Regions from separate parts of the Streptomyces sp. T12 genome, predicted to be linked through region 1. Evidence: riboswitches for the same ligand, from Rfam matches in the RefSeq annotation. Region 1 holds a riboswitch; the other holds the start of a gene.
The links. A riboswitch is a leader RNA that binds a small molecule or an ion and turns the genes downstream of it on or off. The one in region 1 is predicted to bind cyclic di-AMP.
Positions count from the first base shown of each region.

Region 1 (3,620 bases):
CTCCGCATCGTGCTCGGCGGCACCCCCAGGGCGGAGGTGATCACCGAGCTGGCCACCGTGGTCACCGTCTCCGTCCTCGCCGTCCTCATCAACGTCCTCGTCCGCCGCAGCGACGAGCGCCTCGCCTCCGCCCGTGAGATCGCCGAGGCCGCCCAGCGCGCCGTACTGCCCGAGCCCGCCGAGCGGATCGGTGGGTTCAAGATCGCGGCACGGTACGAGGCGGCGCAGGAGGGCGCCTCCATCGGCGGCGACCTGTACGCCGTGCAGGACACTCCGCACGGCGTACGGCTCGTCGTGGGGGACGTGCGCGGCAAGGGCATGGGGGCGGTCGCGGCGGTCGCCGTCGTCATCGGGGCGTTCCGGGAGGCCGCCGAGCAGGAGGCCACGCTGGAGGCGGTCGCGCAGCGGCTGGAGCGGGCGCTGGCGCGTGAGCGCACGCGGCGTGAAGGGGTCGAGTCCTCCGAGGGGTTCACCACCGTCGTGCTCGCCGAGCTGCCGCACGGCAACGGGCTCGTGCGCCTCGTCAACCGCGGACATCCACCGCCCCTGCTGCTGTACGCCGACGGAACCGTGCGCTCGCTGCTCACCCCGGAGCCCGCGCTGCCGCTCGGCATGGGCGAGCTCGGCGCCTGGCCCGACCGGGCCCAGGAGGCCGGCTTCCCGAGCGGGGCCACACTGCTGCTGTACAGCGACGGCCTGTCCGAGGCGCGGGACGAGAACGACCGGTTCTACGACCCCGAGGCCCGGCTCGCGGGACGGGACAACGCCTGTCGCGAGCCGGCCGCGCTGCTCGGCGTGCTCGCGGCCCAGGTGCGCAGGCACTCCGGGGGCGGCATGGCGGACGACCTGGCTCTCATCGCCGTGCGACGGCCCTGATGGAGATCTTGTGGAGCAGACCCTTGATCACCGTCACCAACCGTGATCGGGTGACCGCCCTCCGCATAACAACTGACATTCCGTCAATACCTGTGTGGCTCCTGAGCCCTGGCCAACTCGCCCGATTTAGGCCACTCATGACCCGTAAGTCCGGGCGAAAATAGTTAATGATCAAGCGGAACAGCTTGGAATCCGTACCCCGCGTCTATTAACGTTCGATAACGCAGCGCGGTCGTCCCAGCCGTCACAAGAGTCGGCTCCGTGCGCACGCGCCGAATCCCGCAAGGGAACCGGGGAACCACCACCTTGGGGTGAATCGCACGGATACCGCCGTGAACTCACGGCCGGTATACGCGCGTAGGAGACCTTCCTGCTCCGAACCCGTCAGCTAACCCGGTAGGCGAGAAGGAAGGAAAGGAGCACGCCCACGTGGCGTCCAACCGGCCTGCCCAGCAAGCCCCGTTCGTGCCGAGTCAACGCAGTACCGACTCCTTCGGCTACGACAGCTACCGCACCGACGAGGGCCCGTTCGAGGAGTGGAACCCCACCGCGGACTCCATTCGTCCCGTACGCGGCAGGCATCGCGTCTCCAAGCAGCGCGGCGGGGGACTCGCCCGCAGCTCCACGGTTCTCGGCGTCGGTGTCATAGCCGCCGTCGGCGCGGGCGGCATGGCCAGCGCGAACAGCGGCAAGCCGCCGGTCGCCATCACCATGCCGGACCTGCCGCTGATCTCCGACGACGACTCCTCCGCGGCCGCCGAGGACTCCGCCACCGCGCTGAGCACCATGGGCGAGGCCGCCGAGGAGACCACGCAGGGCACTGCCGACGCCGGCGAGGCGCTGCGCAGCCGGATCATCGCGCAGGCCGAGCTGCAGCAGGACCAGATCGACAGCAAGGCCGCCGCTGCCGCCGTCGCCGCCGCCGAGAAGGAGGCCGCCGCCGCGGCCGCCAAGGCGGAGAAGGAGGCCGAGGCCAAGGCCGCCGCCGCGAAGGCCGAGGCCGAGGAGGAGGCCCGCAAGAAGGCCGAGGCCGAGCGCCTCGCCGAGCTGGCCAAGCAGTTCACACTGCCGACCTCCTCGTACACCATCACCTCGACCTTCGGTCAGGCCGGCGCCTACTGGTCCTCCGGCTACCACACGGGCCTCGACTTCGCCGCCCCCACCGGCACGCTGATCAAGGCGGTGCACTCCGGCACGATCACGTTCGCCGGCTGGGACGGGTCGTACGGCTACAAGACGGAGCTCACCCTCGACGACGGCACCGAGCTCTGGTTCGCGCACCAGTCCTCGATCAGCGTGAGCGTGGGCCAGAAGGTCAACACGGGCGACGTCATCGGCCGCGTGGGCGCCACGGGCAACGTGACCGGGGCGCACCTGCACCTCGAAGTGCACCCCGACGGCAGCGCGAGCGGCATCGACCCGATGGCGTGGCTGCGCGGCAAGGGCCTCACGCCCTGAGGTTCACCCACTTCTGATCCCCGGCGGTCCTGACGACTTACCCCCCGACGTCAGGGCTGCCGGTTTCCGCTGCGTGCGCAATGATGCGTGCGGAATACAGGCTTCTGGTGCGGGTGTTGGGGAAGAGCATGACTTCTCTTCGCAAGCTCGGCTCCTCCGACCTCGAGGTCTTCCCGCTCTCCCTCGGTGGCAACGTCTTCGGCTGGACCGCTGACGAGACCCGGTCCTTCGCCGTCCTGGACGCCTACGCGGCGGCGGGCGGCAACTTCATCGACACGGCCGACTCGTACTCGGCGTGGGTCGAGGGCAACGTGGGCGGCGAGTCCGAGGCCATCATCGGCAAGTGGGTCAAGGCGCGCGGCAACCGGGACGACGTCGTGATCGCCACGAAGGTCAGCCAGCACCCCGACTTCCAGGGCCTGACCGCGGCCAACATCAAGGCGGCCGCGGACGCCTCCCTGCGCCGCCTCGGCACCGACCACATCGACCTCTACTACACCCACTTCGACAAGCCGGAAGTGCCGGTCGAGGAGATCATCGGCGCGCTGGACGAGCTGGTGAAGGCGGGCAAGGTCCGGCACATCGCCGCGTCCAACATCTCGGCGGAGCGGCTGGCGGCCTCCCTCGCCCTCTCCGACCGCGAGGGCCTCGCCCGGTACGTGGCCCTTCAGCCCCACTACAACCTGGTCTCCCGTGACACCTACGAGGGCGAGCTCCAGAACCTCGCCGAGCGGGAAGGCCTGGCGGCGGTCCCGTACTACGCCCTCGCGTCCGGCTTCCTCACGGGCAAGTACCGCGCCGACACGGCAGTACAGAGCCCGCGCGCCCAGGGCGCCGGCAGGCACCTGGAGACGGAGCGGGGGCGCAGGGTGCTGACCGTGCTCGACGAGGTCGCCCAGGCCCACGAGGCCCCGGTGGCCACGGTGGCCCTGGCCTGGCTCGCAGCCCAGCCGACGGTGGCGGCCCCGATCGCCTCGGCCCGGACGCCGGAGCAGCTGCCGGCGCTTCTGGGGGTGGGGGAGCTGAGGCTGACGGACGAGGAGCTCGGGAAGCTGACGGCGGCGTCCGCCTGATGCTTCGCAGCACACCATGATCACGTCCGGTACGGCGCGCGATGACCTACGATGCGTCGCGATCACGTCCGATACGGGTTGTACGCGGGATACGGTGTCGCCGGCCCATACCGGGGCCCGTACACGTGCCCGTACGGCTGCCCGTTCACCTGCCCGTTCACCTGCCCGTACGGCTGCCAGTAAACCGGCACCGGCGCCCCGTACCCGTACGCC
Region 1 is NZ_CP117866.1:5,020,010-5,023,629, reverse strand. Features, by position in the region: gene PBV52_RS22495 (PP2C family protein-serine/threonine phosphatase) at 1-876, shown strand, start outside; cyclic di-AMP (ydaO/yuaA leader) riboswitch at 1,137-1,294, shown strand; gene PBV52_RS22490 (M23 family metallopeptidase) at 1,306-2,334, shown strand; gene PBV52_RS22485 (aldo/keto reductase) at 2,463-3,407, shown strand; gene PBV52_RS22480 (PrsW family intramembrane metalloprotease) at 3,470-3,620, opposite strand, start outside.

Region 2 (3,620 bases), 4.4 Mb from region 1:
CTCCAGATCGCTCCGGTCGACCGCGCGCAGCCGCTTCGGCCTGCCGTCGACCGACACATAGACCTGCGCGGGCACGGTGATCGAGGCGACGTCGAAGAGAGCGTGGATACTGCTGCCGGTGAAGCGGAACCTCAGCCGGGAGCCCGAGTTGACGGTGGTGGCCGCCTCGGCGGTCCGGCCCCAGTGCCCCTCGTAGGCCAGACGCCTGTCGTCAGGCCGTACGACGTTCGGGTCACCGGACGCCAAAGCGGGCTGCTGGGCACCGAGGAGCAACCCCACGGCCACCGCGGCGGCCAGGGACGTACGTCTGTCGACGCCGGACACGGGAACCTCCATGAGCCGCAGAAAGCGCTTGCACCCTAACGGAGATCACTGTGTCCTCACCCTCCCCGCACTGTCGACACCTTGGACACCTCTACCACAAGACCGCAATGGAACGATCATGAACGAGCAAGGCCGGACACACCGAAGGCCGGACCCGGGGATCGAGGTCCGGCCTTCGGTTGCGTGTCAGGCAGGTGGTTGCGAGGAAGGCGGTCGTCAGCCGACCGGGATGCCCTTCGAGCGGAGGTAGGCGACCGGGTCCACGTCCGAGCCGTAGTCCGGCGTGGTGCGGACCTCGAAGTGGAGGTGCGGGCCGGTCACGTTGCCGGTCGCGCCGGAGAGGCCGAGCTGCTGGCCCGCGGTCACGGCCTGGCCGGCCGAGACGGAGAGCGACGACAGGTGGGCGTACTGGGCGTAGTAGCCGTCGGCGAGCTGGACGACGACCTGGTTGCCGTAGGCGCCGCCCCAGCCCGCGGAGACGACCGTGCCCGCGCCCACGGCCTTCAGCGCGGTACCGGTCGGGGTCACGAAGTCCACGCCGGTGTGGTAGCCGCTGGACCACATGCTGCCCGCCACCTTGTAGGCGGTGCTGACGGCGGCACCGGCGACGGGGGCGGAGAAGCCACTGGCGGTGCTGGTGGTCTCGGCGCTCCGGGCGGCCGTGGTCGTCTTCTTCGCGGCGGAGGACTTCTCAGCGGACGAGTCCTTGGAGGGCGCCGAAGAGGAGGAAGAAGAGGAAGGCGACGAGGACTTGGGGGCGCTCGCCGCAGCCTTCTTGCCGATCGTGAGCTTCAGGCCGGGGTGGATCAGCGACGGGTCCTCGCCGACGGCCTCGCGGTTGTCGGCGTAGAGCTTCTTCCAGCCACCGCTGACGTTCTGCTCGTCGGCGATCTTCGAGAGGTAGTCGCCGACCCTCACCGAATAGGTCCGCACACCCGTCTTCTTCTCGGCGGCCTTCTTCTGGACCGCCTTCTTCTCGGCGGACGGAAGAGACTGAACGGCCTTTTCCGAAACGGACTGAGAGGGAGCGGCGTGGGCACCCGTGGCCCCGATGAGCGGGAGGGCGAGAGCGGCGCCACCGGTTCCGGCGACGGCGATGGAGCGGGTGAAGCGCTGGGACTTCGGACGGCGGTGCTTACCCTTCGCGGGCATGGCGAATTCCTCTCCGGCGCCTGCGAGGTGAGCTGTCGGGTGCGGGCTGGAGATGCCCGGTCACGTCGGGACGCGACTTGACCCCAAGCCGTTCCGGAGACCGGAACAGGCGGTTGTACCTGTGGGTCCCCCGCTCCTGCCGTACACGGGTGAGTTTGCGCGGGATCCGGTCGGCGGCAGGATTAGGCGTCCGTCCGGATTGGTGGCGAACGTAAGCGAGGAAGACGCAAGGGAACAAGTGAGAGGTTCCGTCCGAATGCGTTCCTGTTGATCCCTTGTGGGAATTACCGGTCACCCTCCGTGGATTATCGGGGCGCCGCCCGACTCAAAACCCCTTGAAAGCCACGTGTATTACGTGAACATGACGGGCGACGCACGGTCACGAATATGACGCTCCTCACGTGGCACCGCTCCAGCTTCCTTTGCTCCAGAGCGAGTTGGAATGAAGGCGCCAATTCGGACAGAACTCCTAGATGCGACGCAGTCGGATAACCGTCGCATCAAGGTCGCCACGCAAGCCGGTGCGCAGTCCATGATGCGCCAATACGGCACCTCTGTGAATTTCGCCCGTTTCAAGGCATTCGTACGATGCTGTCGGGTCGAGAGCGCGCAGCCGCAGCGCTGGGACGGCCTCGCCGTAACTCTGGGCCTGGAGCCAGGCGAGGACGACCGTCTCGTCCCCCAGCACGTACTGCACCGCGCTCAGCCCGCCCCGCGGCGGCCGCAGCCGATAGAGGTCGCCACGCTGCACCACGGGCCGGATCTCCTTGTAGAGCGTCACCCACTTCCCGGCCTCGGCGAGCTCGTCCTCGCTCCACCGGGTGAGATCGCCGCCGACGCCGAGCACTCCCGCCATGGCGCTCACGAACCGGAAGCGCAGCGAGCTGGCACGGTGGTTGAGCATGGCGTTCGGGCTGTCGGTGACCCAGGCGGCCATGACCCTGGCCGGGTGGATCTGACTGAAGCCGTGCTGGATGGCGAGCCGGTCGAGGGGGTCGGTGTTGTCCGAGGTCCACACCTGGTCCGTGCGGCTCAGCACGCCGAGGTCGATCCGCCCGCCACCGCCCGAGCAGGACTCGAAGGCGACGCCCGGGTGAGCGGCACGCAGCCGGTCCAGCAGGCGGTACAGGGCGCGCACGTGGTCGACCCACAGGCGCTGCGGGTACGGCTCACCGGGCCAGCCGGCGTCGGTGAAGCAACGGTTGAAGTCCCACTTCACATAGTCGATGGGGGCGCTGGAGAGGAGCCCGTCGAGCTGCTCCCAGAGGTACTCCTGGACGTCGTCGCGTGCGAGGTTCAGTACGAGCTGATTGCGGAATTCCGTCCGCTTTCGTCCCGTTTGATGCTGCACCCAGTCCGGGTGGGCGCGATACAGCTCGCTGTCCGGATTGACCATTTCCGGTTCGACCCAGATGCCGAACTGCATCCCGAGCGCGTGCACGTACTCGGCGAGCGGCTTGAGGCCCGACGGGAAGCGGTCGGGGTTGGGCGCCCAGTCGCCGAGCCCGGCGCGGTCGCTGGTGCGCGTCCCGAACCAGCCGTCGTCGACCACGAACAGCTCGACGCCGATGGCCGCGGCCCGCCGCGCGAGCACACTCTGCTGCTCCTCGGAGATGTCGAACTCCGTCGCCTCCCAGGAATTGAACAGCACCGGCCGGTCCCGGTCGGCGTCCGGGATCACATACGCGCGCTGATACGCGTGCCAGGCCCGGCTCGCCCCGCCGAAGCCACCGTCGCTCCACAACCCGGCGAAGACGGGCGTCACGAAGGACTCCCCCGCCGCCAGCCGCAGCAAGCCCGAGTCGTCGTGACCGGCCCCGCCGGTGATCTGCACGCGCGCGTCCGGGAGTTGGGCCACGGCGATGCGCCAGGACCCGGACCAGCCGAGGGCGCAGCCGTAGACCTCGCCACGCTCCTCGGTGGCGTCCGTGTCGAGCGCGACCCACGGCAGGTGCTGGTGGCCGGTGTGCCCGCGCCGGCTGCCGATGACCTTCTCACCGTAGGTGAGCGGGGACCGCGCCAGCCGGGACTCGGCGCCCCAGCGGCCGTGCAACTGGGACAGCCGCCAGTCCTCCCGGTCGGGCAGCGTCCAGGTGGCCGAGTCGGCGCGCAGCAGTTCCAGGGCGGACCCGTGGTTGTCCAGG
Region 2 is NZ_CP117866.1:9,458,965-9,462,584, reverse strand. Features, by position in the region: gene PBV52_RS42415 (GDSL-type esterase/lipase family protein) at 1-324, opposite strand, end outside; gene PBV52_RS42410 (LysM peptidoglycan-binding domain-containing M23 family metallopeptidase) at 541-1,476, opposite strand; cyclic di-AMP (ydaO/yuaA leader) riboswitch at 1,481-1,638, opposite strand; gene PBV52_RS42405 (alpha-galactosidase) at 1,946-3,620, opposite strand, start outside.
Region 2: another riboswitch for cyclic di-AMP. It lies ahead of PBV52_RS42410 (LysM peptidoglycan-binding domain-containing M23 family metallopeptidase); the one in region 1 lies ahead of PBV52_RS22490 (M23 family metallopeptidase).